Regions from separate parts of the Telluria sp. PB2R4 genome, predicted to be linked through region 3. Evidence: predicted binding sites of a transcription regulator. Region 3 holds the regulator's gene; each other region holds the start of a gene.
The links. Region 3 encodes HrcA, which represses chaperone genes, less so after heat shock. Its sites were predicted from a motif close to TTAGCACTCNNNNNNNNNGAGTGCTAA; they were not measured.
Positions count from the first base shown of each region.

Region 1: the regulator HrcA is predicted to act here: its motif matches at 6,703-6,729, upstream of rpoH (RNA polymerase sigma factor RpoH).
Region 2: the regulator HrcA is predicted to act here: its motif matches at 4,066-4,092, upstream of groES (co-chaperone GroES).

Region 1 is NZ_JCASIC010000006.1:103,464-113,401, reverse strand. It holds gene glpK (glycerol kinase GlpK) at 1-876, opposite strand, end outside; RNA gene rnpB (RNase P RNA component class A) at 919-1,257, opposite strand; gene AC56LU_RS12110 (thiamine pyrophosphate-binding protein) at 1,393-3,096, shown strand; gene AC56LU_RS12105 (hypothetical protein) at 3,222-3,563, opposite strand; gene ftsY (signal recognition particle-docking protein FtsY) at 3,664-4,797, shown strand; gene AC56LU_RS12095 (cell division ATP-binding protein FtsE) at 4,822-5,496, shown strand; gene ftsX (permease-like cell division protein FtsX) at 5,493-6,407, shown strand; gene rpoH (RNA polymerase sigma factor RpoH) at 6,850-7,740, shown strand; gene yghU (glutathione-dependent disulfide-bond oxidoreductase) at 7,862-8,698, shown strand; gene AC56LU_RS12075 (VOC family protein) at 8,799-9,278, shown strand; gene AC56LU_RS12070 (exopolysaccharide biosynthesis protein) at 9,412-9,938, shown strand, end outside.
Region 2 is NZ_JCASIC010000008.1:55,623-65,560, forward strand. It holds gene AC56LU_RS14475 (ABC transporter ATP-binding protein) at 1-175, opposite strand, end outside; gene AC56LU_RS14480 (GntR family transcriptional regulator) at 184-594, opposite strand; gene AC56LU_RS14485 (LysR family transcriptional regulator) at 716-1,612, opposite strand; gene AC56LU_RS14490 (hypothetical protein) at 1,685-1,945, shown strand; gene groL (chaperonin GroEL) at 1,998-3,644, opposite strand; gene groES (co-chaperone GroES) at 3,687-3,977, opposite strand; gene AC56LU_RS14505 (hypothetical protein) at 4,362-4,613, shown strand; gene AC56LU_RS14510 (cell division protein ZapA) at 4,610-4,921, shown strand; RNA gene ssrS (6S RNA) at 4,979-5,159, shown strand; gene AC56LU_RS14520 (EVE domain-containing protein) at 5,258-5,728, shown strand; gene AC56LU_RS14525 (sulfite exporter TauE/SafE family protein) at 5,728-6,531, shown strand; gene AC56LU_RS14530 (xanthine dehydrogenase family protein molybdopterin-binding subunit) at 6,524-8,749, opposite strand; gene AC56LU_RS14535 ((2Fe-2S)-binding protein) at 8,749-9,237, opposite strand; gene AC56LU_RS14540 (c-type cytochrome) at 9,234-9,938, opposite strand, start outside.
Region 3 is NZ_JCASIC010000002.1:101,874-111,811, reverse strand. It holds gene dapB (4-hydroxy-tetrahydrodipicolinate reductase) at 1-572, opposite strand, end outside; gene AC56LU_RS03965 (outer membrane protein assembly factor BamE) at 569-1,180, opposite strand; gene fur (ferric iron uptake transcriptional regulator) at 1,284-1,712, shown strand; gene hrcA (heat-inducible transcriptional repressor HrcA) at 1,844-2,860, opposite strand; gene AC56LU_RS03950 (HAD family hydrolase) at 2,898-3,608, opposite strand; gene AC56LU_RS03945 (hypothetical protein) at 3,861-4,451, shown strand; gene AC56LU_RS03940 (hypothetical protein) at 4,480-5,124, shown strand; gene AC56LU_RS03935 (hypothetical protein) at 5,276-5,449, opposite strand; gene rsmA (16S rRNA (adenine(1518)-N(6)/adenine(1519)-N(6))-dimethyltransferase RsmA) at 5,814-6,581, opposite strand; gene pdxA (4-hydroxythreonine-4-phosphate dehydrogenase PdxA) at 6,600-7,658, opposite strand; gene AC56LU_RS03920 (peptidylprolyl isomerase) at 7,662-9,059, opposite strand; gene AC56LU_RS03915 (LPS-assembly protein LptD) at 9,150-9,938, opposite strand, start outside.

The sequences.
Region 1 (9,938 bases), on a different contig from region 3:
GCCCTCGATGGTCCAGCCGACGGTGGACAGCAGGCGGTTATGCGACACCGGCGGCGTGGCGCCGGCATGCATCAGCATGAAGCAGCCGGTGCCATAGGTGTTCTTGACCAGCCCCTTGCGGTGGCAGGCCTGGCCGAAGGTGGCGGCCTGCTGGTCGCCGGCGATGCCGGCAATCGGCACCGCCGCGCCAAACCATTCCTCGGCCGCCAGGCTCACGACCTCGGAACTGGCGACGACTTCCGGCAGCACTGCGGGCGGGATGTCGAACAGGGCCAGCAGCTCCTCGTCCCAGCGCAGGCTATGGATATTGAAGAGCATCGTGCGCGCGGCGTTGCTGGTGTCGGTGACGTGACGGCCGCACAGGCGGAACACCAGCCAGCTGTCGACCGTGCCGAAGGCCAGCTCGCCGCGTTCGGCGCGGCTTCGTGCGCCCGGCACCTCCTCGAGCAGCCATTGCAGCTTGGTGGCGGAGAAGTAGGCGTCGACTTCGAGGCCGGTGCGCTGCTGGATCTCCAGCGCCCTGCCCTCTTCGCGCAGGCGGTCGCACATGGCGGCGGTGCGGCGGTCTTGCCAGACGATGGCGCGCGCGACCGGCTCGCCTGTGGCGCGGTCCCACAACACCGTGGTCTCGCGCTGGTTGGCGATGCCGATGGCGGCCAGCTGGCGGCCGTCGATGCCGGCCTGGCGCAAGGCTTCGCGCGCGCAGGCGAGCTGGCTGTGCCAGATGTCGAGGGCGTCGTGCTCGACCCAGCCGGGCCGGGGGAAGTGCTGGGGATATTCGTGCTGGCTGCTGGCGACCGGCTGGCCGGCGCGGTCGAACACGATGGCGCGCGAACTGGTGGTGCCCTGGTCGAGGGCAAGGATGTATTTCTGCATCGTCGACTCGCGAGGGCGGGCCGTGGACGACCCTGAATTCGTGTGTAAAGCAGGCCGATAGGCCGGATTCTGTGTAGTGGTTTCCCTTGCGGGACGCCCCTATGACAACCATTCCTCTAGGCGCTGGATTACTCCAGCGCTCAAGCTTCCTACCCGCACGCTCCGCGAGCAACATCAACGCGTGCCTATTTGGAATTGCTCCGAGTGGAGGTTACCGCGTTTCACCGTAACTTAATACGCTCGTCTCTGTGGCCCTATTCCTCGCCTTATACCTTGCGGCTTTCAGCGGACGGCCGTTAACCGTCACCCTGCTCTATGGAGTCCGGACCTTCCTCCCGCCATCACCCGAAAGTGACGGCCAGCGGCTGCCTGGCCTGCTTCACGGGGGCATTGTAACCGATTGGGCGCGCGCAACCTGCCCACGTTTTCTGAAATTTCGTGTCGCCATTTCAAAATCCTTCCCCACCTCATCCACATAGAATGCCTGGATAACAACCTGCAAGGATGACCGACACCATGACGCACCCTTCCCGCACCGGCGGCCAGATCCTGGTCGATGCACTGCATACCCACGGCGTGGACACCGCCTTCGGCGTGCCCGGCGAAAGCTACCTCGACGTGCTCGATGCGCTGCACGATTCGGATATCCGCTTCGTGATCAACCGGCAGGAAGGCGGCGCGGCGTTCATGGCGGAGGCCTATGGCAAGATGACCGGCAAGCCGGGCATCTGCTTCGTCACCCGCGGCCCGGGCGCCACCAATGCCTCGATCGGCGTGCACACCGCCTACCAGGATTCGACCCCGATGATCCTGTTCATCGGCCAGGTCGGCAGCGACTTCATCGACCGCGAAGCCTTCCAGGAAATCGACTACCGCCGCATGTTCGGCCAGATGGCGAAATGGGTCACCCAGATCGACCGCGCCGACCGCATCCCCGAATACCTCGCGCGCGCCTTTCAGGTCGCCACCAGCGGCCGTCCCGGCCCGGTGGTGCTGGCCCTGCCGGAAGACATGCTGGTCACCAAGGCGGCAGTACCCGACGCGCGCCCTTACCAGCCGGTGCAGGCCGCCCCGTCGGCGCAACAAATCGCAAGCCTGCGTGCGATGCTGGCGGAAGCAAAGCGCCCGATCGTGCTGCTGGGCGGCGGTTCCTGGTCCGATCAGGCCTGCGCCGACCTGGCGCGCTTCGCCGAAGCCAACCGCCTGCCGGTGGGCTGCACCTTCCGCTTCCAGGACCTGCTCGACAACGACCACCCGAACTACGTGGGCGACGTCGGCATCGGCATCAACCCGAAGCTGGCGGCGCGCGTGAAGGAGGCCGACCTGGTGATCGCCATCGGCCCGCGCCTGGGCGAGATGACGACCAGCGGCTACTCGCTGCTGTCCTCGCCCGTGCCGCGCCAGAAGCTGGTCCACATCCATGCCGACCCGGACGAACTGGGCAGCGTCTACCAGGCCGACCTGATGATCGCCAGCGGCGCGCCGCAGGCGTGCGCCATGCTTGCCGCGATGGAACCGGTCGATTCCTCGGCCTGGGCTGATACCGTGGCAGAGGCCAAGGCCGAGCTGGCGGCCTGGCAGGCGCAGCCGCCGATCTTCCGCGAAGGCGGCGCCCCGCTCGACCTGTGGCAGGTGGTGCAGGAGCTGATGAAGCAGGCGCCGCGCGACACCATCATCACCAACGGCGCCGGCAATTACGCGACCTGGGCGCACCGCTTCTACCGCTACGGGGGCAAGCGCACCCAGCTGGCGCCGACCAACGGCGCCATGGGCTATGCGGTGCCGGCCGGCGTGGCGGCCAAGATCATCGATCCGCAGCGCACCGTCGTGACCTTTGCCGGCGATGGCGAATTCATGATGACGGGGCAGGAACTGGCGACGGCGGTGCAGTACGGGGCGGGCGTCGTGCTGCTGGTATTTAATAACAATATGTTCGGCACCATCCGCATGCACCAGGAACGCGACTACCCGGGCCGCGTGTCGGGCACCAGCTTGCACAACCCGGATTTTGCGGCGCTGGCGCGCGCCTATGGCGGCCACGGCGAGGTGGTCGAGAAGACCGAGGAATTCGCGCCCGCCCTGCAGCGCGCGCTGGCGCATGCGAACGAGCGCAAGCTGCCGTCCGTGATCGAACTGCGCTACGACGGCAACCTGATTACGCCGAATGCGACCTTGGAGACGATTCGGAAGAACGCCGAGGCGGCCAAGGCGAACCCCTGATTTTGTAGCGTGGCCGGCTGCGCCGCCCACGCGTTCAAATCACGTGGAAACAGACAGCGCGGCTGATCGTAAGCCGGTTGAACGCGCGGGCGGGAAACCCGCCCACCCTACGAAAGGCCAGCTCGCTACTGTCCCAAACCCAGCTCGGCTGGCAAGGGAATCGGCTTGTCGAAGAAACTGACTGGTTCACCATTGGTCAGGAACAATGCGACGAGGGCGATGAACGCCCACACGATAATGTTGCGCATGTTTGCAGCGCTACCATCGGTGGCGTTGTCGCCGTAGATGAGGCGCTTCAGGAAATTTGTGAGTTTCACGGTGTGCCCCGTTGTGTTTTGTGGTTTTCTCTCTGTGTTCAATTTAACGCAACTCGCCAAGTTTTTCCAGAAGCGCACTGTTGAGTAGCCAATCGGTTTCAGCAATAACACAACAAATAGTTCCTCCGGCGCATCTTCCAACACCGCCATGCGGCGCCGGGGGAAGCATCTTGCTGCTCTGGTAAAATATTGGCACTCTTTTTCATCGCCGGCGCCCCGCCGGCACCGTGCCCAGGATTCGCCCCCACATATGTTTAGTTTCTTCAAAAGAAAGAAGCCTGAGACCGAGGTCCCGGAGCCGAGCCAGCCCGCGTCTGCCCTGGAAGCAGCAGCGGCGCCGATGTTCGTCCCCGGCGCACTCGACACCCCGGCGCCAACGCTTGCGCCAACCCCCGCACCAACTCCTGCCCCGGTCACGGCGGTGGCGGCCGACATCGGCGAGCTGTTCCCTGAAACCGCGGAACGCCCGACCACCGACGCCGAGAAGAAGCAGTCCTGGATGACGCGCCTGAAGGCTGGCCTGTCCAAGACCTCGAGCAACCTGTCGCTGCTGTTCGTTGGCGCGCGCATCGATGAAGACCTGTACGAGGAACTCGAATCGGCGCTCCTGATGTCCGACGCCGGCATGGACGCCACCCAGCACCTGCTCGACTCGCTGCGCCGCAAGGTCAAGGAAGACAAGCTGCTGGACGCCGCCCAGGTCAAGGCCGCACTCAAGGGCCTGATGATCGAAATGCTGCAGCCGCTGCAGAAGCCGCTCGAACTGGGCCGCCACGAACCGCTGGTGATGATGATCTCGGGCGTGAACGGCGCCGGCAAGACCACCACCATCGGCAAGCTGGCCAAGCACATGCAGCGCTTCGAGCAGTCGGTGCTGCTGGCCGCGGGTGACACCTTCCGCGCCGCCGCGCGCGAGCAGCTGATGGTCTGGGGCCAGCGCAACAACGTCACCGTGATCTCGCAGGCCTCGGGCGATCCGGCCGCCGTGGCTTTTGATGCGGTCCAGTCGGGCAAGGCGCGCGGCACCGACGTGGTCATGGTCGATACCGCCGGCCGCCTGCCGACCCAGCTGCACCTGATGGAAGAACTCAAGAAGATCAAGCGCGTCATCGGCAAGGGCATGGATGGCGCCCCGCACGAGGTGCTGCTGGTCATCGACGGCAACACCGGCCAGAACGCGCTGGCCCAGGTCAAGGCCTTCGATGACGCGCTGGGGCTGACCGGCCTGGTGATCACCAAGCTGGACGGCACCGCCAAGGGCGGCGTGCTGGCCGCGATCGCGCGCACGCGTCCGGTGCCGGTGTACTTCATCGGCGTCGGCGAGAAGCTGGACGACCTGCAGCCCTTCGACGCCGAAGAATTCGTCGAAGCCCTGCTGGGCTAAGGGTACAACCAGGAACAGCCCGCGATGATCGAATTCCAGTCCGTCTCCAAGCAATATTCCCATGACGCCTACGCGCTGCGCGACGTCTCCCTCAATATCGCCAAGGGCGAGCTGGTCTACCTGGCCGGCCCGTCCGGCGCGGGCAAGTCGACCCTGATGAAGATGGTGGCCGCCGTCGAGCGGCCCACGGGCGGCGTGGTGACCGTCAACGGCCAGGACATCGGCCGCATCCGCAAGGCCGGCATTCCCTTCCTGCGCCGTAACCTGGGCCTGATCTTCCAGCACCAGCGCCTGCTGAACGACCGCAACATCCTCGGCAACGTGATGCTGCCCCTGCTCGTCACCGGCGCCCACAAGGCGCAGGCCGAGGGACGCGCCAGAGCAGCCCTCGACAAGGTGGGCCTGCTGGATCGCGCGAAAGCGATGCCGCTGGAACTGTCCGGCGGCGAGCAGCAGCGCGTGGCGATCGCGCGCGCCATCGTCAACCGCCCGCAGATCATCCTGGCCGACGAGCCCACCGCGAACCTCGACCGCGCCGCGGCCGACCGCGTGCTCGACGCCCTGCGCGCCTTCCACGCCGCCGGCGTGACCTGCGTGATCTCGACCCATGACGAGCAGGTGCTCGACAGTGCGGCGCGGGTGATCCGCCTCGAGCACGGCCAGCTTGTCGGTGCCGGCCACCCCGGAGGTGCGGCATGAGCCCGTGGTTCCGCCAACACCGCTTCGCGCTCGGCGCGGCGCTGTCGACCGTGCGCAAGTCGCCGGGCAGCTTCCTGTTCAACGTGCTGGTGGTCGCGTTTGCCCTGATGCTGCCGCTGGCCGGCATCACCCTGCTCGACAACGTGCGGCCGCTGTCCGACCAGCTGTCGGTCGATCCCGAGATCAGCCTGTTCATGAAGCTCGAGTCCACGCGCGAGGATGCCACGGCCCTGCAGCCGCGCATCCGCGCCATCCTTGCCCCGAGCGGCAAGGCCGCGGTCGAGTTCGTGCCGCGCGAACAAGCGCTGGCCGCCATGAAGGACACGAGCAGCCTGGGCGACGTGATCGACACCCTGGGCGAGAACCCGCTGCCGGACAGCTTCAGGATGCGCCTGGAGGGCAGCGGCGCCGCCAGCCGGGTCGACGCGGTCACCGAACAGCTGCGCGCGCTGCCGGGCGTCGATGTGGTGCAGGTCGATTCGGCCTGGGTCAAGCGCCTGGCTGCGATGCTGGCCATCCTGCGCCTGGCCCTGCTGCTGCTGGCGGTCACGCTCGGCATCGTGGTGATCGCGGTGGTGTTCAACACCATCCGCCTGCAGGTGCTGACGCAGAAGGAGGAGATCGCCGTCTCCAAGCTGCTGGGCGCGACCGACAACTTTATCCACCGTCCCTTCTACTACACGGGCGCCCTGCTCGGCCTGTGCGCCGGCGCGGTGGCGCTGGGCGCGGTGCTGCTGGCGCTGAACCCGCTGAACGGTGCGATTGCCGATTTCGCACGGCTGTACGCCTCGGAATTCCAGCTGGTGCCGCTCGGCGCGGCGGAAACGGCGGGCGTGCTGGCGATCAGCGCAGGACTGGGCCTGATCGGGGCGATGCTGTCGGTGCAGCGCCACCTGGCGCGGGTTCGCTAAGTTGGTATTTGTGCATCGTGCGGGCAGGTCTTCCTGCCCGCTGACCCGCCATACCCTACGCTCAGACGAGCGCTCCTCCTACAAGCTGCCTCCGCCCTGCGTGCGCCATTCAACAGAAGGCCGCTCTTGGGACCTTTAACCTGTCCTTGACAGGTTTTCCAGCCGTTTTTTTGTCAAATTTGAGCTAAATCAATCGAATCAGAGTCGCCTGCACTACAGTTTAAACGGTGCGATTTTAATTCCCAAGGGCAATACTTTAGCCAAACTTAATCGATTTCGACAAATCGATGGTCGCCTAGCACTCGATGGTGGAGAGTGCTAATATATGTCTCGAATACAGCGAAATCAAGGAAGGCATCCAGTCACAAGCAGTACGCTGGTGTCGCGCGACATGGGTCGGCGGCACGCAGGATGCAGCAGGATTACTACAAGGGAAATGAACATGTCCGCACAATCCGCATTGGTCCCTGCCGGCAGTCGCGCCCTGAACCTGGGTTTTACCGGCAATCTCGGCAATATTGACGCCTATATCTCGGCCGTCAACCGCCTGCCGATGCTCACCCACGAAGAAGAAGTCTCGCTGGCGAAATCGCTGCGCGACCAGAACGATCTCGACGCCGCGCAAAAACTGGTGCTGTCGCACCTGCGCCTGGTGGTGTCGATCGCGCGTGGCTACCTCGGCTACGGACTGCCGCACGCCGACCTGATCCAGGAAGGCAATATCGGCCTGATGAAAGCCGTCAAGCGCTTCGACCCGAACCAGGGCGTGCGTCTCGTCTCGTACGCGATGCACTGGATCAAGGCCGAAATGCACGAATACATCCTGAAGAACTGGCGCCTGGTGAAGGTCGCAACGACCAAGGCCCAGCGCAAGCTGTTCTTCAACCTGCGCAGCAACAAGGTGGGTCTGGACACCATGACCCCAAGCCAGGTCGACGAGCTGGCGAAGATGCTCGACGTCAAGCGTGAAGAAGTGATCGAGATGGAAACCCGCCTGTCGGGCCGCGACATCGCCCTCGAATCGCCGACCGACGACGACGACGACAAGTTCGCCCCGATCGCCTACCTGTCGTCCGAGAAGCAGGAGCCGACCCGCGTGCTGGAGGCCGAGCAGGTCGACCGCCTGCAGTCGGAGGGCCTGGAAACCGCGCTGGGCAAGCTGGATCCGCGTTCGCGCCGCATCATCGAAGCGCGCTGGCTGGCCAACGACGACGGTTCGGGCGCCACGCTGCACACGCTGGCCGAAGAATTCGGCGTGTCGGCCGAGCGTATCCGCCAGATCGAATCGGCTGCGCTGAAGAAGATGAAGGGCGCGCTGGCGGCTTTCGTGTAAGCCTGCCTGGTCCCAAACAGAACCCCGCCTCGGCGGGGTTTTCTTTTTCCGGGGCCGAAAACGCATTCCGCTCACCCCGGCTAGAATGCTGCTTTGATCCTGCATGTCCAAGGAGAACTTGATGACCGACGAGTACGTCCCACCCAAAGTCTGGACCCCGCCCGCCTCTTCCGGCGGCACCTTCGCCAACATCAACCGCCCGGTCGCCGGCCCGACCCACGACGCCCCGCTCCCGGTCGGCAAGCACCCACTGCAGCTGTATTCGCTGGCCACGCCCAACGGCGTCAAGGTGACCATCATGCTGGAAGAGCTGCTGGCCCTGGGCCACAAGGGGGCCGAGTACGATGCCTGGCTCATCAAGATCAACGAGGGTGCCCAGTTCTCCAGCGGCTTCGTCGACATCAACCCGAATTCCAAGATCCCGGCCATGGCCGACCACAGTGGCCCGGAACCGGTGCGGGTGTTCGAATCCGGCTCGATCCTGGTCTACCTGGCCGAGAAGTTCGGCGCCTTCTTGCCGACAGACGGTGCGGCGCGTACCGAAACCATGAACTGGCTGTTCTGGCAGATGGGTTCGGCACCCTTCGTGGGCGGCGGCTTCGGCCACTTCTACGCCTATGCGCCGGAGAAACTGCAATACCCGATCGACCGCTACGCAATGGAAACCAAGCGCCAGCTCGACGTGCTGGAGCGCCAGCTGGCCCACCACCGCTATGTCGCCGGCAACGAGTTCACGATCGCGGACATGGCGATCTGGCCATGGTACGGCGGCATGGTGCGCGGCGAGCTGTACGAGGCGGGCGAATTCCTGTCCGTGCACGAGTACGAGCACGTGCGCCGCTGGGCCGACGAGGTCGCGGCGCGCCCGGCAGTGATTCGTGGACGCAAGGTCAACCGCGTGCGCGGCAATCCGGAAGAACAGGTGCCGGAACGCCATGACGCGTCCGACCTCGACTGATCCTTCCTGAGCCAGACCCGGGCAGCTACCGGACGGCCACGTGATTGCGTTATGCTGACGCGCGATGTTCTCGATTGATTTGCCAACGATTGGAGAAGCCATGGTCAGTAAAAACACGATTTGCCTCTGGTTCAACGGGTCGGCGCTGGAAGCGGCCCAGTTCTACGCGGCGACCATCCCCGATAGTAGCGTCGGCCAGGTCTTCCGCGCGCCGAGCGACTATCCCGCGGGCAAGCAGGGCGACGTGCTGACGGTCGCCTTCACCGTGGCCGGCATTCCGTGCATCGGACTGAACGGCGGCCCGGTGTTCCCGCAGACCGAAGCCTTCTCGTTCCAGATCGCGACCGACGACCAGGAGGAAACCGACCGCCTGTGGAACGCCATCGTCGGCAACGGCGGCCAGGAAAGCGAATGCGGCTGGTGCAAGGATAGGTGGGGCCTGTCGTGGCAGATCACGCCGCGCGTGCTCACCGATGGCATCGCCGACCCCGACCCGGCCGTGGCGAAACGCGTGTTCGAAGCGATGATGACGATGCGCAAGATCGACGTGGCGAAGATCGAAGCGGCGCGGCGCGGCTGAAACTGGCTTCCTGCACTATACTCTTGCCTCCCGGGCGGCAGGCAAGCACGCCGCCGCCCACTCCACGATCCAGTACGACGCAATACGAAAGAGCAGCATGCAAGGTGAAACGATCTTCAAGAAGGTCCGGTCCATGGTCCGCTCCCTGCCGCCTGGCGGCATCACGCTGAGCGAACTGATTCACCGCGTCGGCAACGAAGGCCTGCTGATGCTCACAGCACTGCTCACCCTGGTGTTCCTGATCCCGGTATCGATTCCGGGTGTGAGTACCGTATTCGGCGCTGCGATCCTCCTGATCGGCATCAGCCGCCTGTTCGGCCGCGAACTCTGGGTTCCGGCAAAGCTGAAGCACCGGATGATCTCCACCAGCAAGCTGCGCCCGGCGCTGCGCAAGGCGCTACCCTGGCTGTACCGGATCGAACGCGTCTGCAAACCCAACCGCATCCAGTGGCTGGTGGAAAACGGTCCGATCCAGCATTTCAATAACGCCGGCCTGATCCTGGGCGCCGTGCTGCTGATGATGCCTTTTGGCCTGATCCCCTTCAGCAATACCTTCCCCGCGGTTGCCCTGCTGTTCCTGGCGATCGGCCTGCTGCAGCGCGACGGCGTCAGCGTGCTGCTGGGCCACATCAGCAACGTCGTCACCATCCTGTACTTCGC
Region 2 (9,938 bases), on a different contig from region 3:
TGTCGGCGCAGGCGAAGCCGAGCAGCACGCGGAACAGGGTCGATTTGCCGGCGCCGTTGGCGCCGACGATGGCGTGCACGCCGCCGCGCGGCAGGTGCAGGCTGAGGTGATCGAGGGCCTGCTTGCCCTTGTAAGACAGGCACAGGCTATCGGTACGGATGACGAGGTCGTTCATCATATTCCTTATGCCACCTTGCGCGGCAGGCTGGCCGCCAGTTCGTCGGCGACGCGGTCGAGGACTTCGGCGCCGCTGTAGCCCAGGCCGATGACGTCGCCGGTGAAGCGGTCGACCGCCTCGCCCAGGCGGCGTTCGCGTTCGGCGTCCGACAGCATCTGGCGTGGCTGAAGCACGAACAAGCCGAGGCCGGCGCGTGACTCCACCCAGCCTTCCAGGGTCAATTCGCCGTAGGCCTTGGCTACCGTATTCGGGTTGATCGACAATTGCTGGGCCAGGCCGCGCACGCTCGGCAGGGCGGCGCCGACCGGCAGCTCGCCGCTGGCGATCAGGCGCCGCACGCCGTCGACGATCTGGCGGTTGATCGGGCGGGTGTCGCCGGTGGCGATGTTCAGCATCAAGGGTGTTCGGCGGCTCATGTTGTCTCCTGACTGTACTATTACACGTAGTACAGTAGCGGCGGCCGGAGGTGCTGTCAACATATGCATGGGGAGAAGGGCGCAGAATATGCGCCGTTCATAACGAGGAGAGCGCGGGGAATTACGTCGGCAGCTCGATCGCCGTGCGCAGGAAATCGAACATGGCTTTCATGCGCCCGAGGTAGCGCGTATCGGGATGCGCCAGTACCCACAAGCCGATGTCCAGTTCGGGCAAGGGGCCGTCGATCGTCTGCACGCGCGGATGCGCGCCCATCACCGCCAGCGGCACCACGCCGATGCCCAGGCCGTTCACCACGGCGCCCGCCACCGCCAGCAGGTTGCCGACCTTGTGGCGCGGCGCTGCATGTGGATAGTGGGCGCGGCGCCAAACCTGCGACGGGTGGTCCGGCAGGCTGTCGTCCAGCGCGATCCAGTCCATCTCGCCGACCGGCCTGCCTTCCGGCTGCGCCGCCAGATAGTCGCTGGCGCCGTACAGGGCCGAGCGTACCGTACCGAGCCGGATGCCGACCAGGTGGTCGGGCGGCGCATTGGTGACGCGGATCGCGATGTCGGCTTCGCGCTGGCTCAGGTTGACGAGCACGTTGGTGGTCGCCAGCTCCAGGTGGATGCGCGGGTACAGGGCGGTGAAGCGCGCCAGCACCGGCAGCAGCACGGTGTGCAGCAGCGTGTCGGTCAGGGTGATGCGCAGCAGGCCCGAGGGCTCCGTGGCCTGGTGGAAGGCCGCTTCGCGTGCTTCCTCGAGCTGGGTCTCGATCCGCTCCGCATGGCTCGCCAGCACCCGTCCCAGTTCCGTCGCCGTGTAGCCTTGGCGGCCACGGTCGAACAGCAGCTCGCCGACGTCCTTTTCAATGCGCTTGATGGCGCGGAAGACCGTCGATGTGTCCACCCCCAGGCGCTCGGCCGCACCGGCGAGGGTGCGGCCGCGCTGCAGGGCCAGCACGGTCTCGAGGTCCTGCAGGCCGAGCCCCGATTGCAGATTTGCATAGGATGGTTTCATGATTGCCTATTTTATATGCGTTTTTGCATGGGTAGAGTAGGAACTCCTCAACCCACTTCACAAGGAAGCATCATGAACAACACGCTCCGTTTTTCCCTGCTGCTGGTTCGCCTGTCGATCGGCGCATTCGCGCTGGCGCTGGGCCTGCTGACGCTGGTCGCGCTGCTCGTCCCTCAGTTCGGGGCTGCGCTTGCATTGCAGGGCATGCCGACGCCACTGAGCTGGCCGGCCGCGCTGGCCGAATGCGCGCTCGCGGTGGCCGCGTTCTTCCTGCAGGTGCCCGCGCCATCGCGCAGCGCGCCAGTGCACATGAAAAAAGCCTGCAAGGCGTGAACCTTGCAGGCTTTCTTTGCGGTCGATGGCGCCGGCTGGCGCCATCGAGACATTACATCATGCCGTCCATGCCGCCCATGCCGCCCATGCCACCCATGCCGCCCATGCCGCCGGCTGGCTTGTCTTCGGTGACTTCCGAAACCATGCAGTCGGTGGTCAGCATCAGGCCGGCGATCGACGCTGCATTCTGCAGGGCCGAGCGGGTGACCTTGGCCGGATCCAGCACGCCCATTTCGACCATGTCGCCATAGGTGCCGTTGGCTGCGTTGTAGCCGTAGTTGCCGGTGCCGGCGATGACGGCTGCGACCACGACCGACGGCTCGTCACCGGCGTTCTGGACGATCATGCGCAGCGGCTCTTCCATCGCGCGCAGGACGATCTTGATGCCTGCGTCCTGGTCAGGGTTGTCGCCCTTGATGTCGATGTTCGAGCGAGCGCGCAGCAGGGCCACGCCGCCGCCTGGGACGATGCCTTCTTCCACGGCAGCGCGGGTAGCGTGCAGTGCGTCTTCCACGCGGGCCTTCTTCTCTTTCATCTCGACTTCGGTGGCTGCACCGACGCGGATGACGGCAACGCCGCCGGCCAGCTTGGCCACGCGCTCTTGCAGCTTTTCGCGGTCGTAGTCCGAGGTCGCTTCTTCGATCTGGACGCGGACCATCTTGACGCGTGCTTCGATCGATTCAGCGGCGCCGGCGCCGTCGATGATGATGGTGTTTTCCTTGCCGACTTCGATGCGCTTGGCCTGGCCCAGTTCGTTCAGGGTGACCTTTTCCAGGGTCATGCCGACTTCTTCGGCGATCACCTGGCCGCCGGTCAGGACGGCGATGTCTTCCAGCATGGCCTTGCGGCGGTCGCCGAAGCCAGGCGCCTTGACGGCGACGGTCTTCAGGATGCCACGGATGTTGTTGACCACCAGGGTTGCCAGCGCTTCGCCTTCGATGTCTTCGGCGACGATCACCAGCGGACGGCCGGCCTTGGCGACTTGCTCCAGCACCGGCAGCAGGTCACGGATGTTCGAGATCTTCTTGTCGCACAGCAGGACGAATGGGTTCTCGTGAACGGCAACCTGCTTGTCCGGGTTGTTGATGAAGTACGGCGACAGGTAGCCGCGGTCGAACTGCATGCCTTCCACGATATCCAGCTCGTCGTTCAGCGACTTGCCGTCTTCGACGGTGATGACGCCTTCCTTGCCGACTTTTTCCATCGCCTCGGCGATGCGCTCGCCGATCGAGGTTTCCGAGTTGGCCGAGATGGCGCCGACTTGTGCGATCTCTTTCGAGGTGGTGGTCGGCTTGGCGATCTTCTTGAGTTCTTCGACGGTGGCTGCGACAGCCTTGTCGATGCCGCGCTTCAGATCCATCGGGTTCATACCGGCGGCAACGAACTTCATGCCTTCGCGGACGATGGCTTGTGCCAGCACGGTCGCGGTGGTGGTGCCGTCACCGGCGTTGTCGCTGGTCTTGGAAGCGACTTCCTTGACCATCTGCGCGCCCATGTTCTGCAGCTTGTCCTTCAGTTCGATCTCTTTGGCGACCGAGACGCCGTCCTTGGTGACGGTCGGGGCGCCGAACGAGCGCTCCAGCACGACGTTGCGGCCTTTCGGGCCCAGGGTGACCTTGACTGCGTTGGCGAGGATGTTGACGCCTTCAACCATCTTGGCGCGCGCTGCGTCGCCGAAAATTACTTCTTTAGCTGCCATGTGTTTCTCCGAATTCGTAGATGTTAAGGGGTGAATGCGAGATTACAGGGCCACGACGGCCATGATGTCTTCTTCGCGCATGACCAGCAGTTCCTGGCCATCGACCTTGACGGCCTGGCCCGAGTACTTGCCGAACAGGACGCGGTCGCCGACCTTCACTTCCAGCGCGCGGACTTGGCCGTTTTCCTGCACCTTGCCGTTACCGACGGCGAGGATCTCACCCTGGTCCGGCTTCTCGGCTGCTGCATCAGGAATGATCAGGCCGGATGCAGTTTTGGTTTCCTGGTCGAGACGCTTCACGATTACGCGATCGTGCAGAGGACGAAGGTTCATGCAAAACTCCTTATTTTTCAGTGGTTTGACTAGCTATTCAGTGCCGGCTCCAACATGGTGCCGGCCAGGGAATCTGGTACCGCGGTTGTTAGCACTCTCGACTAACGAGTGCTAACGAGATGTGATTATAGGGACGATAACACCCTATTTCAAGCGGGAATGTGGGGGAGCGAACCGACTTTTTTGCGAAAACACAATTCAATCGACCGGTTGTACACTGTCGCCTCGTGATGTCCATGACAATGGCCGGGCAGGGTACACCGGATGGTGCCGGGAGTGCCGCACGGCTGCGCAGGGAGTCCGCTAGCGGCCCGCTTCCCGTCTCGCGCCGAGTAGAGACGCGATTCGGTTGACGGAAAAACCATCTCAGTCCTATAGTGTCGAATGATTTCCGAATTTCAAGACCTCTCCGATAAGATCGACCGGCTTGCCCAACTGGCCCAGTCGCTGCGCGCCGAAAATTATCTGCTGCGCCAGGCCAACAGCCTGCTGAGCGCGGAGAATCTCGCGTTCAAGGAACGGCTGATCGAAGCCCAGCGCCGCGTCGAATCCCTGCTCGAACAGTTCCCCGCGCCCGATGACGCGGATCCCGAGGACGGCCCTGGCGCCGATGAAGCGCGCGAGGCGACCCAATGATCCATCTCGATTGCACCATCATGGGCCAACCTTACCGCCTGGCCTGCCGCGAAGGCGAAGAGCGCACCCTGCGCGAAGCGGTCAGCTACCTGGACGGCAAGATGTGCGCGCTGCGCGACTCGGGCAAGGTCAAGGGCACCGACCGTATCGCAGTCATGGCGGCACTGAGCGTGGCGGCCGAATTCCTGTCGGTCAAATCGCCCCAGGGCCCGCTGTCGGACATGTCGATCCTGGAAGTCAAGCAGAAGCTCGAAGTGATGCACTCGGTCCTGGACAAGGCCTTGGCGCCGCAGGAAAATCTGTACTGATCGTCGGGTTTGAATCCGGATTCGGTTGACATGGCCGGCCAACAGAGTAAACTCCGCTCTACCCTGCGGTGTTCGAGATTTGTCATATATTCCTTGAACCATTCTTTCGCATAGGTTGTGGGACATGCTTGGTGGGCGCGAGCGTCACTAGTCTGACGAACCCGAAATTGAGCTGACTGCGACCACCTTGAGCCTTTTGGTTCGGGATGCCGGCAATAACGACACAGGCGGGGCTACACACACGAGCGGTTGCGCACTTTGGTACGCAGCCGCTTTTTTTTGCTGGGCGTTTTTAACTTGGCCGGCAACGCCGGCCAGGTTACGTATGGAGTTCTGATGCGCTATTGGTTGATGAAGTCGGAGCCCGACGAAGTCAGTTTCGACGACCTGCTGGCGGCGCCACAGCAAACGCTGGCCTGGTTTGGCGTGCGTAACTACCAGGCGCGCAATTTCATGCGCGACGGGATGGCCATCGGCGACGGCATCCTGTTCTACCACTCCAGCTGCGCGGTGCCCGGCGTGGCCGGCATCGCCACCGTCGCGAGCGGCCCGTATCCGGACGCGACCCAGTTCGACGCAAGCTCTCCCTACCACGACCCGAAAGCCACGCAGGAAAATCCGCGCTGGATCTCGGTCGACGTGCGCGCGCTGGAAAAGGGACGCTACCTGCCGCTCACCGAGATGCGCGCTGTCCCGGCGCTGGAGGACATGGTGCTGCTGCAGAAGGGCAGCCGGCTGTCGGTGTCGCCGGTAACGCAGGGCCAGTGGAACACGATCGTCGCCCTGGTGCGCGGCGGGAAGCGCTGATGGACATCATGATGATCATGGCGCTGCTGGCAATGGGCGCCTTCGGCGGCTTCGCGGCCGGGCTGCTCGGCATCGGCGGCGGCATGGTGCTGGTGCCTTTCATTACGATGATCTTCACCGCGCGCGGCATTGCGCCGGAACTGACCATCCACATGGCGATCGCCACCTCGCTCGCCACCATCCTGTTTACGTCCCTGTCCTCGGTGCGCGCCCACCACCAGCACGGCGCGGTGCTGTGGCCGGTGGTGAAGCTGCTCGTGCCGGGCATCCTGGTCGGATCCTGGATCGGGCCGTGGATCGGCAAGCAGATGAATGCCACCGTGCTGGCCGCCTTCTTCGGCGTGTTCGTCGCGTTCTCGGCCACCCAGATGCTGATCGGGAAAAAGCCGGCGGCCTCGCGCGCGCTCCCGGGCACGCCCGGCATGTTCGCCACCGGCGGCTTCATCGGCACCCTGTCGGGCATTGTCGGCGCCGGCGGCGGCTTCGTGTCGGTGCCGTTCATGACCTGGTGCGGGGTGCGCATCCACAATGCGGTGGCCACCAGCGCGGCGCTGGGCTTCCCGATCGCGTTGTCCGGGACACTCTCGAACATCTGGTTCGGCTGGGGCGAGCCCGGGCTGCCGGCCTATTCGCTCGGCTTCATCTACCTGCCGGCGCTGGCCATCATCGTGCTGGCCAGCGTGTGCATGGCGCCGGTCGGGGCGCGCACCGCGCACAAGATGCCGGTGCGGCAGCTGCAGAAGGTGTTTGCGGTGATCCTGTATGCGCTGGCGACGTACATGTTCTGGAAGGCGGTCAACTAACCGGATTGCCCGCTGCGAAACTGCGCATGCGCGCGCGGTCCATCGGCAGGTCGCGCACGCGCGCGCCGCAGGCATCGGCCACCGCATTGGCCAGCGCCGCCGCGGCCGGGCCTTGGGCCGCTTCGCCGGTGCCGAGGAAGGGCTGGCCCGGACGGTCCAGCAGGTGCACGGCGATGCGCTCCGGCACGCCGTTGAAGCGCAGGATCGGGTAGCCGGCCCAGTCCCGGCTCGCGACCCCTCCGGCATCGAAGCGCACCTGCTCCAGCAGGGTCCAGCTGGCCGACTGTACGATGCCGCCCTCGATCTGGTTGCGCACGCCGTCGGGACTCACCACTTCGCCGCAGTCCACGGCGGCGTCAAGGCGCACGATGCGCACGAAGCCGGTGTCCAGCGCCACCTCGACTTCCAGCGCGATGGCGCAGTAGGCAGCCAGGTTCTTGTAGCGGGCAAACGCAAAGCCGCGGCCACGGCCGGCGCTGCGCTGGTAACCGTCCCAGCCGAATTTCGCCGCCGCCAGCCGCACCGTCTCGATGGCGCGTGCATCCCGCAGGTGGCGCAGGCGGAAAGCCACCGGATCCTGCTTCGCGGCGCGCGCCAGTTCGTCCATGAAGCTCTCGATCGCGAACACGTTGCAGTAAGCGCCGAGCGAGCGCACTGCCGACGTGCGCACCGGCCCGGCCGGCTGGAAGCGGTGGGTCACGCGGGCATTGGGCAGCGCGTAATAGGGAATCGCATTACGGTCGCCGCCGCCTTCCGGCTGCGGGATCGGGCGCGGCGCGGGCGGCGCGAACGGGCGCGCCAGCAGCGTGGCGGCCAGCAGGTTGCCTGCCTTGCCGGGGCGGGTGGCGTGGGCCTGGCTCCAGACTTCGTACTGCCAGTCGACGATGCTGCCCGCGGCATCGAGGGTGGCCTGGACCTCGGCCAGCATCGCCGGTCCGAAGGGTTCCCAGGCGTGTTCGTCTTCGCGCATCCATTGCACCCGCACCGGCAGGTCGGGAAAGGCGCGCGCCAGCAGCACCGCATCGGCCGCGACATCGTCGGCGCCGTTGTGGCCATAGCAGCCCGACCCCTCGGCGTGGATGCAGCGCACGGCTTCTTCGGGCACGCCGAGCAGCTCGGCCAGCGCCGTGCGCAGCGGGTAGACGCCCTGCGAATGCGTCCATACCGTGTAGCGGCCGCCTTCCAGCAGCCCGATCGCGCACGATGGACCGAGCGAGGCGTGCAGCTGGTAGGGGCGGGTATACCGTGCGCGCAGCGTGCGGCCCGGTGTGCCCGGTTTGCCACGCGCCAGCACTTCCTGCGGCTGCGAGGGCAGGCTGCGCACGTGGGCGGCGATGTCGCGCCCCACCGGCAGGGTGGCCGACGCGGTGGGCAATACCTCCCAGCGCGCCGCCTGCGCCAGCGCCCTGGCCGCCTTCACCGCGCGGTATTCCTCGTCGGCGATCACGGCCAGGAAGCGGCCGTCCTGCACCACCTCGAGCACACCGGGCAGGCGCGCCACCGCCGCCCTGTCGACGCCGAGCAGGCGCGCCCCGGGCGACGGCGGACGCACCACGCGGCCGTGCATCATGGCGGGCAGGCGGATGTCCTGCAGGTAGGCCAGCTGTCCCTTCAGCTTGCCGGGGATGTCGACCCGCGGCAGCGTGGCGCCGATGTAGGACCGGGCGTTCGGCAGGCGTGGCGGCAGCGCGTCGGTGGCGCGTACATGCTGCTCGCCGCCCGCCACCAGTTCGCCGAAGCTCACGCGGCGCCGGTCGGGCGCGCGGAACACGCTGTTGTCCTGCGCCAGCGACGCCGCCGGCACTTGCAGGCGCTCGGCCGCGCGCGCGTGCAGGATGGCCCGCACCTGCGCCGCCGCGTGGCGGATCGCGGTGGCGCTGTCCTGCATCGAATGGCTGCCGGCGGTATAGCCTTCGTCGGGTGTGCGTTCGGTGTCGGCGGTGACCAGGATCAGGCGCCCGGGATCGATCTGCAGCTCGTGCGCGGCCACCTGCAGCAGCGCGGTCTTGATGCCCTGGCCCAGCTCCACCTTGCCGGTGAAGACCGTGACGCGGTTGTCGGCGCCGACCCGGATCCAGGCGTCGAGCCAGGGTGCGTCTTCCAGGCTGCCGGGCAATGCCGCGCCGGCCGCGCGCAGCGGCAGCGCGAACGACAAGGTGAGCGCGCCGCCGCTCGCCAGGAAGCGGCGCCGGCCCGGACGCTGTGGAGCCTCGTTCATCAGTAGTTCCGGATCGGCTGGGCCGCCAGCACGTCGGCGGCGCGGCGCACCGCGCGCAGGATGCGCAGGTGGGTGCCGCAGCGGCACAGGTTGGGCTGCATCCAGGCCTTGATCTGGGCGTCCGTCGGCGAGGGCACCTGTTCGAACAGGGCGGTGGCGCGCATGATCATGCCGGCGATGCAGTAGCCGCACTGCGCCGCCTGCTCGTCGATGAAGGCTTGCTGCAGCACCGAACCCGGCACCCAGCGCGTGCCGCCCGACTCCACCGTGCGCACCGCGCGGCCGCCCACCATCGACACCGGCAGCAGGCAGGACATCACCGGCTGCTTGTCGAGCATCACGGTGCAGGAACCGCACTGGCCCAGGCCGCAGCCGAACTTGGCGCCGTTGAGTTTCAGGTCGTTGCGCAGCACGTAGAGCAGCGGCGTGTCGGCGTCGACATCGACCGTGTGCGGCTTGCCGTTGACCCGCAGCGCGAATTTGCTCATGGTTTCCTCTTGTTCTGCACCGCGTCTTCCACGCTCTCTTCAAGCCCTGGCCAGGGTTCGGCCCCGGCGCCATAACGGCGCAGGTAGGCCGCCAGCGCCGTGATCCGGGCGTCATCGAGCACCGTGCCGAAGCCCGGCATCCAGCGTCCCGGGGCGTCGTCCAGCGGCACGATGCCTTCGCGGATGATGTGGACCAGGCTGCGCGGGTCCGGGTCGTACAGGGCCACCGCCTGCTGCAGCTGCAGCGCCGCGCCGGAACTGGCGCCGCGCCCGGCGTCGTGGCAGCTGGCGCAGGCCATCGCATAGGTCTCGTAGCCCAGGCGCATGCGCGCCAGGTCGGGGTCGTCGTCGCGCGGCGCCGGGAGCGGACCGGGGGTGCGGGCGGCCGGTGCGCGCGCCGGCGCCTCTTTGAGATAACCGTGGATGTAGCCGGCGAGGGCGGCGACATCCTTCTCGTCGGCCTGCCCGAGCTGGACCACCACGTCCTGCATCGGGCCGCCGGCAATGGCGTGCCCGGGTGCGATCCCGGTTCGCAGGTATTGCGCCAGGTGGGCCTGCGTCCACGGCAGCGGCGACGGCGAGCGTGCATTGAGTGCCGGGGCATACCAGTCGTCGGCCTCGCCGCCGTCGAACTGGCGCGTGATATCGGGGCCGCCAAGAAAGGTGCGCGGCGTGTGGCATGCGCTGCAGTGGGCGAGCGT
Region 3 (9,938 bases):
CGGCCATAGACGGCGCATTCGTTCAGGTCGCGCCCCAGCGCGTCGGCGATGACTTCGCCCATCTTCAGCGCGGTGCCGCTCGGCGCATCCACCTTGTGGCGGTGGTGGGCTTCGACGATCTCGATGTCGTAGCCTTCGTTAAAGCTTTTCGCCGCCATTTCCAGCAGCTTGAGGGTCACGTTCACGCCCACGCTCATGTTTGGGGCGAACACGATGCCGACCTTGTCGGAAGCGGCGCGGATGGCGGCCTTCCCGGCTTCGTCGAAACCGGTGGTGCCGATCACCAGCTGCACATTGTTCGCGGCGCAGTAGTCGACGTGGCGCAGCGTGCCTTCCGGACGGGTGAAGTCGATCAGCACGTCGGCGCCCTTCAGCGCGGCCTCGAGGTCGGACCCGATGATCACGCCGGTCAGCTGGCCGGCAAACGCGCCGGCGTCCATGCCGATCGAGGGCGAACCTGCGACGTCGAGGGCGCCCGCCAGCTGCGCGTCGGGCGCGGCCTGGATCGCCTCGACCAGCATGCGGCCCATGCGCCCGCTGGCGCCGGCGACGGCGATTTTCACGGTGCTCATGGCTGGACGGCCGGGGCGCCGCCCACCTTGGCCGGCTCGACCGGACGCGATGCAGGCTTGGCCTTGGTGCCTGCCTTGGACGGGCCGGCGATGCGGTCGATGTATTCGCGCTCGGTCGGCAGGTTGCCGCCTTCGAAGCGCTCGACCTTGTCGTCCTTGAAGAACACGCTGACGCGGCTGGTGGTCAGCTCGCCGTTGCCGCGCGCGAGATAGAAGGGGTAGTCCCAGCGGTCCTGGTGGAACATGTCGTTCATCAGCGGGCTGCCGAGGAGGAAGCGCACCTGGTCGCGCGACTGGCCGACCTTCAGCTGGTCGAGCATTTCCTGCGACACGAAGTTACCCTGCTGGATGTCGGGGCGGTAGGGCGAGAAGATCCACATGAACTTCTGCAGCTTGCTGGCCTGGACGGTCTGGGCGCCGGCGTTGGCGGCGGCGGCCGATTTCTGTGCGTCGGCCGCGATTGCCGCCGGATCCGTGCTCACCGGCGGCGCGGGACGCGTCTGGTTGCGCCAGGCGGCGCAGCCGGACAGCATCAGCGTGCATGCCAGGCCTGCCGCGATGGCGGCCCGGCTCGAGAATCGGTGGAGAACGGCTTGTTTGACGCGCATGGGTAACCTCAAAACGTTTGAGCGGGAGCTCCAAAACGCTATATCATAAAGCACTATGCCAAATTACGAGCAAGAAACGTGAGTATCAACGTGAGCAACCGCCATGAGTAATAACCCCACCGACCTGAAGGCAAGCGGCCTGAAGGCTACCCTGCCGCGCCTGAAAATCCTGGAAATCTTCCAGAACAGCTCCGTCCGGCACCTGACGGCGGAAGATGTTTACAAAATCCTCCTGGCCGACAATATGGACGTCGGCCTGGCCACGGTCTACCGCGTGCTGACCCAGTTCGAACAGGCCGGCCTGCTGAACCGCAACCACTTCGAGACCGGCAAGGCCATCTACGAGCTCAACGCCGGCTCCCACCACGACCACCTCGTCTGCCTCGACTGCGGCCACGTCGAAGAGTTCTACGACGAAGAAATCGAAGCGCGCCAGCACAAGATCGCGGTGGAGCGCGGCTTCAAGATCGCCGAGCACTCACTGGCGATCTACGGCAACTGCGTCAAGCCAGCCTGCCCGCACCGGCATTGACCGTGTTTAATCGTAGGGTGGGCGGGTCCCCCGCCCACGCGGTGATAGTTTGGCTCTGAATAGCCGCGCAGGCAGCATTACCGTGATTTGACCGCGTGGGCAGGAAACCTGCCCACCCTACAAAACCGTCCTCACGACTGGCTCAGGGCATTCGACAACAGCTTGGCCGTGATATCCACGATCGGAATGACGCGCTCGTAGGCCATGCGCGTCGGACCGATCACGCCCAGCGTGCCGACGATGCGGCCGTTCACTTCGTAGGGTGCGGTGACGACGCTCATTTCGTCCATCGGCACCAGCTTCGACTCGCCGCCGATGAAGATCTGTACCCCGCCCGCCTTGCTCGACATGTCGAGCAGCTGCATCAGGCCGGTCTTTTGCTCGAACATCTCGAACATCTGGCGCAGCGAGCTCATGTTGGACGACAGGTCTTCTACCCGCAGCAGGTTGCGCTCGCCCGAGATCACCATGTCGTCACCCTCGGCCATCGCTTCGCTGCCCGCCTCCACCGCCACCTGCATCAGCTGGCCCATGTCGTCGCGCAGCTGGCGCAGTTCGCCGCCCAGGCGCTTGCGTACTTCGTCAAAGGTCAGGCCGGCGTAGTTCTGGTTCAGGTAGTTGGCCGACTGCACCAGTTGCCCCGGGGTGTAGTCGACGTCGGTCAGCAGCAGGCGGTTCTGGACGTCGCCGCGCGGATCGACGATGACCAGCAGGATGCGCTTCTCGGACAGGCGCAGGAACTCGATCTGCTGGAACACCGACTCGCGCCGCGGACTTTGCACCACCCCGGCGAAGGTCGACAGCGAGGACAGCATCTGGGCCGCGTTGGCGATGAGCTTCTGGGGCTGCTGGCTCGGGAGCCGCATTGTCTGTGCGCCCACCGTATGTTCGTCGAGGTGCTGCACGGTGAGCAGGGTGTCGACGAACAGCCGGTAGCCGCGCGGGGTCGGGATCCGGCCGGCCGAGGTGTGCGGGCTGGAGACGTACCCCATTTCCTCGAGGTCGGCCATGATGTTGCGGATCGTGGCCGGCGAGAGGTCGAGGCCGGATATCTTCGACAGCGCGCGCGAGCCGACGGGCTGGCCGTCGGCGATATAGCGCTCGACGAGGGCTTTGAGCAGGGTCTGGGCGCGGGGTTCGAGTTGCATGCTCTTATTATGCACGCGATGGCGGCGGCGGCGCCAGTCAGGCGTGCTCGCGCTTGAGCCAGTCGAGCAGGCCGTCCAGGCTGTTCACCTCGGCGTCGGGCTGGATGTCGCTCGCCAGGTCGTTGACCTTGCCCACCCGGTTCATCCACACCGCGCGCAGGCCGGCGCGCCGGGCGCCGTGGACGTCGAGCAGCAGGTCGTCGCCCACGTACACCGCCTCGTGCGGCGCTACGCCCAGCAGGGCGCAGGCTTCCAGGAAGATCCGCGGGTCGGGCTTGGCCACGCCGAAGCCGGGCGCCGCCACGGAGACGTCGAAATGACGCGCCAGGCCGATCGTCTGCAGGTCGGCATTGCCGTTGGTGACGGAGCCGATCCGCACCCTGCCCTTCAGGCGCAGCAGGCCGGGCAGCACGTCGTCGTAAGGGATCACCGCATTGCGGGCCGCAAAGAACTCGGTCATTGCCAGTTCCACCTTGGCCGCGTCTTCGCCGGCCTGCTCGAAGGCGGCGATCAGGCCGGCCCGGCGCAAGGCGCCCAGGTCGAGCTGGAATTCGGGCCGGCGCGCCAGCAGCTCGAGCCGGGCCTGGCGCAGCGTGTCGATGCTGAATTGCTGCGCCACCCGCGGCGCGTGCGTGCGCAGCCAGGCGAACAGGATCTGCTCGGCCTCCAGGATCACCGGGGCGATCGGCCACAGGGTGTCGTCGAGGTCGAACAGTACGGCTTTGGGCCAGGCGCGGCGAAGGGTCATGGTCGGGCAGATCGGAAAGGTGGCGCTCCACCCAAGGATAGCGAGCACGCCAGTGGAAATCAATCCGGCGCCCCCTGATACCCACGGTTACACCGTGATACAAAGGCAAACCGTCCAGCTCCTTGCCAAATGCACTAAAATGCTGGGCTATCAATGTGGCGACAATTCGCCTTCGGCGTGTCCATGAGTCACTAGCCCGTGAATCAAGACACACGCTTTGCACATTCACCAGTCAGATTTTTTGGAGAGATTATGAAGAGTTCGTACCTGCGTGCCGGTGCTGCGCTGGCGTGCGCGCTGGCGCTGTCCGCTTGCGGCGGCAGCGATGGCGACATGCTGATCGGCGGCTCGTTCGCCGGCGTCACCAAGCCCGGCCTGGTCCTGCAAAACAATGGCGGCGCCGAGCTGGTGATCGCTCCGACCAACGGCGGCCTCGGCGAATTCTATTTCCCTGATCTGGCGGAAACCGATGACGACTATAACGTCACGATCAAGAGCCGTCCAAGCAATGCGGAAGACTGCAAGGTGACCAATGGGTCGGGCAAGGTGGCGTTCAACGTCACCAACATCTATATCACCTGCACCATCCGCCAGCATGAGCTCAAGGGAACGGTCAGCGGCCTGACGGGCGCCAACCTGGTGCTGGTCAACGGCGCGGACCGCGTCCCGGTGGGGGCCGGCGCCACGTCGTTCAGCATGGCCAAGATCAACGAGGATGCGCCTTACGGCGTCGTCGTCCTGACCCAGCCCGACAACCAGACCTGCACGGTCGCCAACGGCACCGGCGTGATGGGCGCGACCGACGTCACCAACGTCGCGGTCACCTGCGGCCCGCGCACTTGAACGCACTAATTACCCTGGAGCAACTTTCATGAAGTTTTCCCTGATCCGTCCGGCAAGCATGCTGGCAATGGCCCTGGCCCTGGCATCCTGCGGTGGCGGCGGCGACGATGATTTCACGGTGGCCGGCAGCGTCGAAGGCGTCGTCTACCCGGGCATGGTGCTGACCAACAACGGCGTCGACATCACGATTGCGCCGCCGGCCAGGGCCGGCGACCCGGTCTCGTTCGCCTTCCCGGACAAGCTCGAGTACGGCGACACCTATAACGTGCAGATCAAGACAGAGCCGCTGCACCAGGTGTGCGACATCCACCAGCAGGCCCCGCTGAGCAATGCCGACACGGCCGGCCGCCTGGCTGCAATCAATGTCCGCTTCCAGTGCGGCATCGAAGACCACGCGATCGGCGGTGAAGTCACCGGGCTGACCAAGGACAATACCGGCCTGGTCCTGGCCAACGGCAGCACCACCGGCACCACCGTCATCGTGCCGTCCACGACCGATACCACCGGCGCCGCCTTCAAGTATGCGATGTCGGTCAGGGTCCCGTATGCCCAGACCTATGGGGTGACCATCGTGACCCAGCCGACCGGCCGCTTCTGTACCGTGCAGAACCCGACTGGCGTCGTGGGTGACGTGGATGTCACCAACATCAACATCGTGTGCACCCCGACCTGAGATATACAAAAACCGTATGTCGAGTATTTGAAATGGAAATTGGATTTATATGCTGTGACGCAGCATACTGAATCTGTCTCCTCCAACTCTCCTCAGAAAAGAATTGGATTTCAAGCCCGCCTCACCGCGGGCTTTTTTTTCGCCTGCCGGATCAGGCCGGACGCTTGGCCGTCACGTGCACCACGGCGACCTGGGCGGCGCCGACCGACACCTGGGCGTTACAGGCATCGGCCGCGCGGCTGTTGGCGGCCTGCGCATAGCTGCTGACGCCGGCGAGTACCACGGCTGCGAGGAAGATGGCTTCCATGTGCTTGAGGGTGTTCATTGTCGTGCTCCTTGCGTATCCGGTTGTCGATGGATGCACTTTAGCCAATGGGGCTCTCAGGCTCCAGCGGACTGCGACGGACTGCGGGAACGGGCGGATGAAGGGACGAAATGCGCGATGCGCGGTCATTGTGCAGCGCAATGCAGAGCGGGATGTGGGCGGGTTTCGTAGGGTGGTCGGCTCCACCGGGGAATGTGATCAGTCGTGCGTTGAAAGCCGCCCACGCGTTCAACCCGACCATGAATGCCCGTCCTACTCAACGGGGACTTGAACGCGCGGGCGGCATCCATTGTGCGTATCATGTTGATTCCGGGTGGAGCCGCCCACCCTACAATACGCGACGACGCAGCGTCATCCGAAAGCTCTAGAGCAGCTTGGCCAGCGCCACATACTGCTCCAGGCCCACCGCCTCCGGCCGCACCCCCGGGTCGATGCCGGCTTCGACCAGCTGCGCTTCGGTGAACATCCCCGCCACGCAGTTGCGGATCACCTTGCGGCGCTGCGAGAAGGCCTTGGCCACCACTTTCTCCAGCGTGGCGCCGTCCACCTCGAGCATCTGCCGCTTGGGGATCATGCGCACGATCGCCGACTCCACCTGGGGCGGCGGGTCGAAGGCGGTCGGCGGGACGATGAACATCAGGTCCATGTCGTAGCGCCACTGGAGCATCACCGACAGGCGGCTGTAGGCCTTGGTGCCCGGCTCGGCCACCATGCGCTCGACCACTTCCTTCTGCAGCATGAAATGCTGGTCCTCGACCAGCGGCGCGAACTCGGCCAGGTGGAACAGCAGCGGGCTCGAGATGTTGTACGGCAGGTTGCCGACGATGCGCAGCTTCTGCCCTTCCGGCACCGGGATCGATCCGAAATCGAATTTCAGCGCATCGCCCGAATGGACGGTGAGCTTTTCGCGCGGGTAGGCCTTTTCCAGGCGCGCCACCAGGTCGCGGTCGAGCTCGACCACGTGCATGTGGTCGAGTGACTTGAGCAGCAGCGCCGTCATGGCGGCCAGCCCCGGGCCGATCTCGACCATCGCCTGGCCGGGTTGCGGGGCGATGGCGTCGATGATGTTGCCAAGGACGAGTTTATCGGTCAGGAAGTTCTGGCCGAAGCGCTTGCGTGCGACGTGTTTCATGGGTGCTTTCTTCTTTGTTTACTTGCTGCGCGCCGACGTCATCTGCATGGCGGCGCGGATCGCCTCTTCCATGCTGCCGCAGTCGGCCAGGCCCAGTCCGCGCGCCGCCAGGTCGAGCGCGGTGCCGTGGTCGACCGAGGTGCGCACGATCGGCAGGCCGAGCGTGACATTGATGCCGCGCCCGAAGGTGGCGTGCTTGAGAACCGGCAGGCCCTGGTCGTGGTACATCGCCAGCACGCAGTCGGCATCCTGCAAATACTTCGGCTGGAACAGGGTGTCGGCCGGATAGGGGCCGCGCGCGTCGATGCCGCGTGCCCGCGCTTCTTCGAGCACCGGGCCGATGACCTCGATCTCTTCGCGTCCCAGGTAGCCGTTCTCGCCCGCGTGCGGGTTCAGGCCGGTGACCAGGATGCGCGGCGCGGCGATGCCGAACTTACTCTTCAGGTCGGCGTCGATGATGTCGATGACCTGGGTGAGGTTGTCGCGCGTCAGCGCGGCGGGAACATCCTTGAGCGGCAGGTGGGTGGTGGCCAGCGCCACCCGCAGGTAGGCTTGATCGCCGGCGGGCTGCCCCGCCAGCATCATCACGACCTTCGGCGTGTTCGTTTTCTCTGCCAGGTATTCGGTATGGCCCGAAAAGGCCACGCCGGCGTCGTTGATCGTGCTTTTCTGGAGCGGCGCGGTGACGATGCCGTCGAACCAGCCGCACAGGGCGCCTTCGATCGCGAGGTCGAGGGTAGCCAGCACGGCGCGCCCGTTTTCCGCATCGAGGGTGCCGGGCACCACGTGCGCGGCGAGCGGCACGTCGATCACGGCCAGGCGATCCTTGCCGAAGTGCGGCAGGCCGCCGTTGCGCAGGGCCTGGATCGACAGCGCCGACAGGCGGATGGACGGGTCGACGAGGCTGGCGGTGAGCGCCAGGAAGGCGGCGTCGCCGACCAGCACGCAGTTGGCGGATTCGCGCAGCGCCCAGGCCGCGCGGATCGAGATTTCGGGGCCGATGCCGGCCGGCTCGCCGACCGTGACCGCGAGGCTTGGCCGGGCCACGAATGGCCGACGCAAATCACCCGCGGTCATGGATTACTGCTCCTCGCGGAACTCGACGTAGGCGCGGTCGCGCACCTGGCGCATCCAGTCTTCCAGCGCTTCCTGCTGCTTGCGCTCACGCAGGACCTGGCGTGCCGCGTTGCGCTCTTTCTGCTTGCTCTGGTCTTCGGACTTGCGCTCGGTGACCCGCAGGATGTGGAAGCCGAACGCCGACTCGATCACGTCCGACATCTCGCCCGGCTTCAGGGTAGCCAGGGCCTGGTCGAATTCCGGACCGGCGTCGCCCGGTTCCAGCCAGCCCAGGTCGCCGCCCTTGGCCGCGCTGCCCGGTTCCTGGCTGTTCTGGCGCGCCAGGTCTTCGAAGGTGGCGGTCTTGTTAACGACCTTTTCCTTCAGTTCGAGCAGCTTCTTCTTGACCTCGGCCGCATTCATGGTCGGCGTCGGCTTCATGAGGATGTGGCTGACGCGGGTCTGCTGGACCACGGCGCTGTCGGCTGCGGCGGCCTCGGCCAGGCTGCGCTTCTCCGCCATCTTGAGGATGTGGAAACCGACGTTGGTCTTGATGATCGCGGTGACCTGGCCGGGGTTCAGCTTGCGCAGTTCGTTCGCGAAGATCTCCGGCAGGCGGTCCGGGTCGCGCCAGCCGATCTCGCCGCCCTTGAGGGCGTCGGGTGCGTCGGAATAGGTCGCGGCCATCTTGCTGAAATCGGCGCCGGTGCGCAGCTGGCGCGCCACCTCGTCGGCGCGTGCGCGGCGCGCCGCGATCTGCTCGGGCGAGGCGTTTTCGGGTACCGCCACCAGGATCTGCGACAGGTTCATCTCGACCCGCTCGGCGGCCAGCGCCTTGGAGGCGGCGAGGTAGGTGTCGATCTCGGCTTCCGAGACCTGGATCTTGGAATCGACCTCGTGCTCGCGCAGCTGCTGCAGCATGATTTCGTTGCGGATGTCTTCGCGGAACTGGCCGAAGGCCATGCCCTCTTTTTCCATCTGGTTGCGCATTTCCTGCACCGACATCTTCTGGTTCTCGGCGATGCGGACGATGGTGGCGTCGAGCCTGCGGTCGTCGACGCGCACGCCCATTTCCTTGGCCAGCTGGAGCTGGGCGCGTTCGGCGATCATCGACTCGACCACCTGGCGCTCCAGGGTGGTCTGGTCCGGCAATTGCACGTTGCGCGCCTTCAGGTTCTGCGCGGTCTGGGCCACGCGGCCACGCACCTCGTTCTTGGTGATCACTTCGTCATTGACCACCACGTGGATCGAGTCGATCACCGTGGCGCTGCTCGATGCCGGCGGCAGGAAGCCGCTGCCCGGCTTGGTCGCGGGAGCGGCGGCTGGCGCGCTCGATGCCTGGGCCAGCACCTGGCCCGCGGTCAGCGCGCACAGCAGGGCTGCGGCGAGCTTGGTAGTGTGCAAACGGGTGGAACGCATCATCTGGAAAGCACTCATTCAGGGTGAAGAATCATTCAACATTCAATTGTCCGCCGGGAGTGTACTCCACGGCGGTTAAGGCGCCCTTAAATATCAGAGGCGCCCCATGTTCGTATTCAGCTGCGTATAGCCCGGTACGCTCTTGTTGAACGCTTCGAGCGGGTTGCCCGACCCCAGGCGCGACAGGCCATTGAGTTCGAGCTGGAAGAAGATCGGCGTCGAGGTCGTCTGGGCGGCGGTCACGAAGCGCTGCGCGCCGAAACGGAACACCCAGCAATCGGCCTTGTACTCGAGACCGATCAGGCTCTCGAGCAGCTTGCCCTTGCCCGGCTCCAGGCTGCCCACCGTGTACGAGCGCAGCGCATAGCTCACGCGCCCGACGCCGTACCAGCGCGAGGACAGCGGCCACTGCCCCGACAGGTCGACGTTGCGGAAGCTGCCGCGCTGGTAGCGGTATTCGGCGTTCAGGACCTTCATCCGGCCCGGCCGCCACTGCGTGCTCAGGTTCGAGCTGTACAGGTTGCTGCCGGTCGCGTCATATTGTACGCCGCTATCGAAGCTCCAGGTCTCCGAAATGCGGCCGGACGCCGCCAGCAGCACGTCGGAGCGGCTCTGGTGCACCGGCTCGCCCGGCAGGCGCACGCGCGGCTCGTCGAAGTAGATGCGCTGGCCGAAGGCCATGCGCAGGCGCTCGGCGCCGTCCTGCTGGATGAAGCGCGACACCACGGCGGCCGTCATCTGGTTGGCGTCCGACACGCGATCAAGCCCGACGTAGCGGTTCTCGCTGAACAGCTGGGCGTAGTTGAAGCCGGCGCGGCCGGTGCCGAAGTTCGGGAACAGGCTCTGATCCTTGTACGGCGTGTACACGTAGAACAGGCGCGG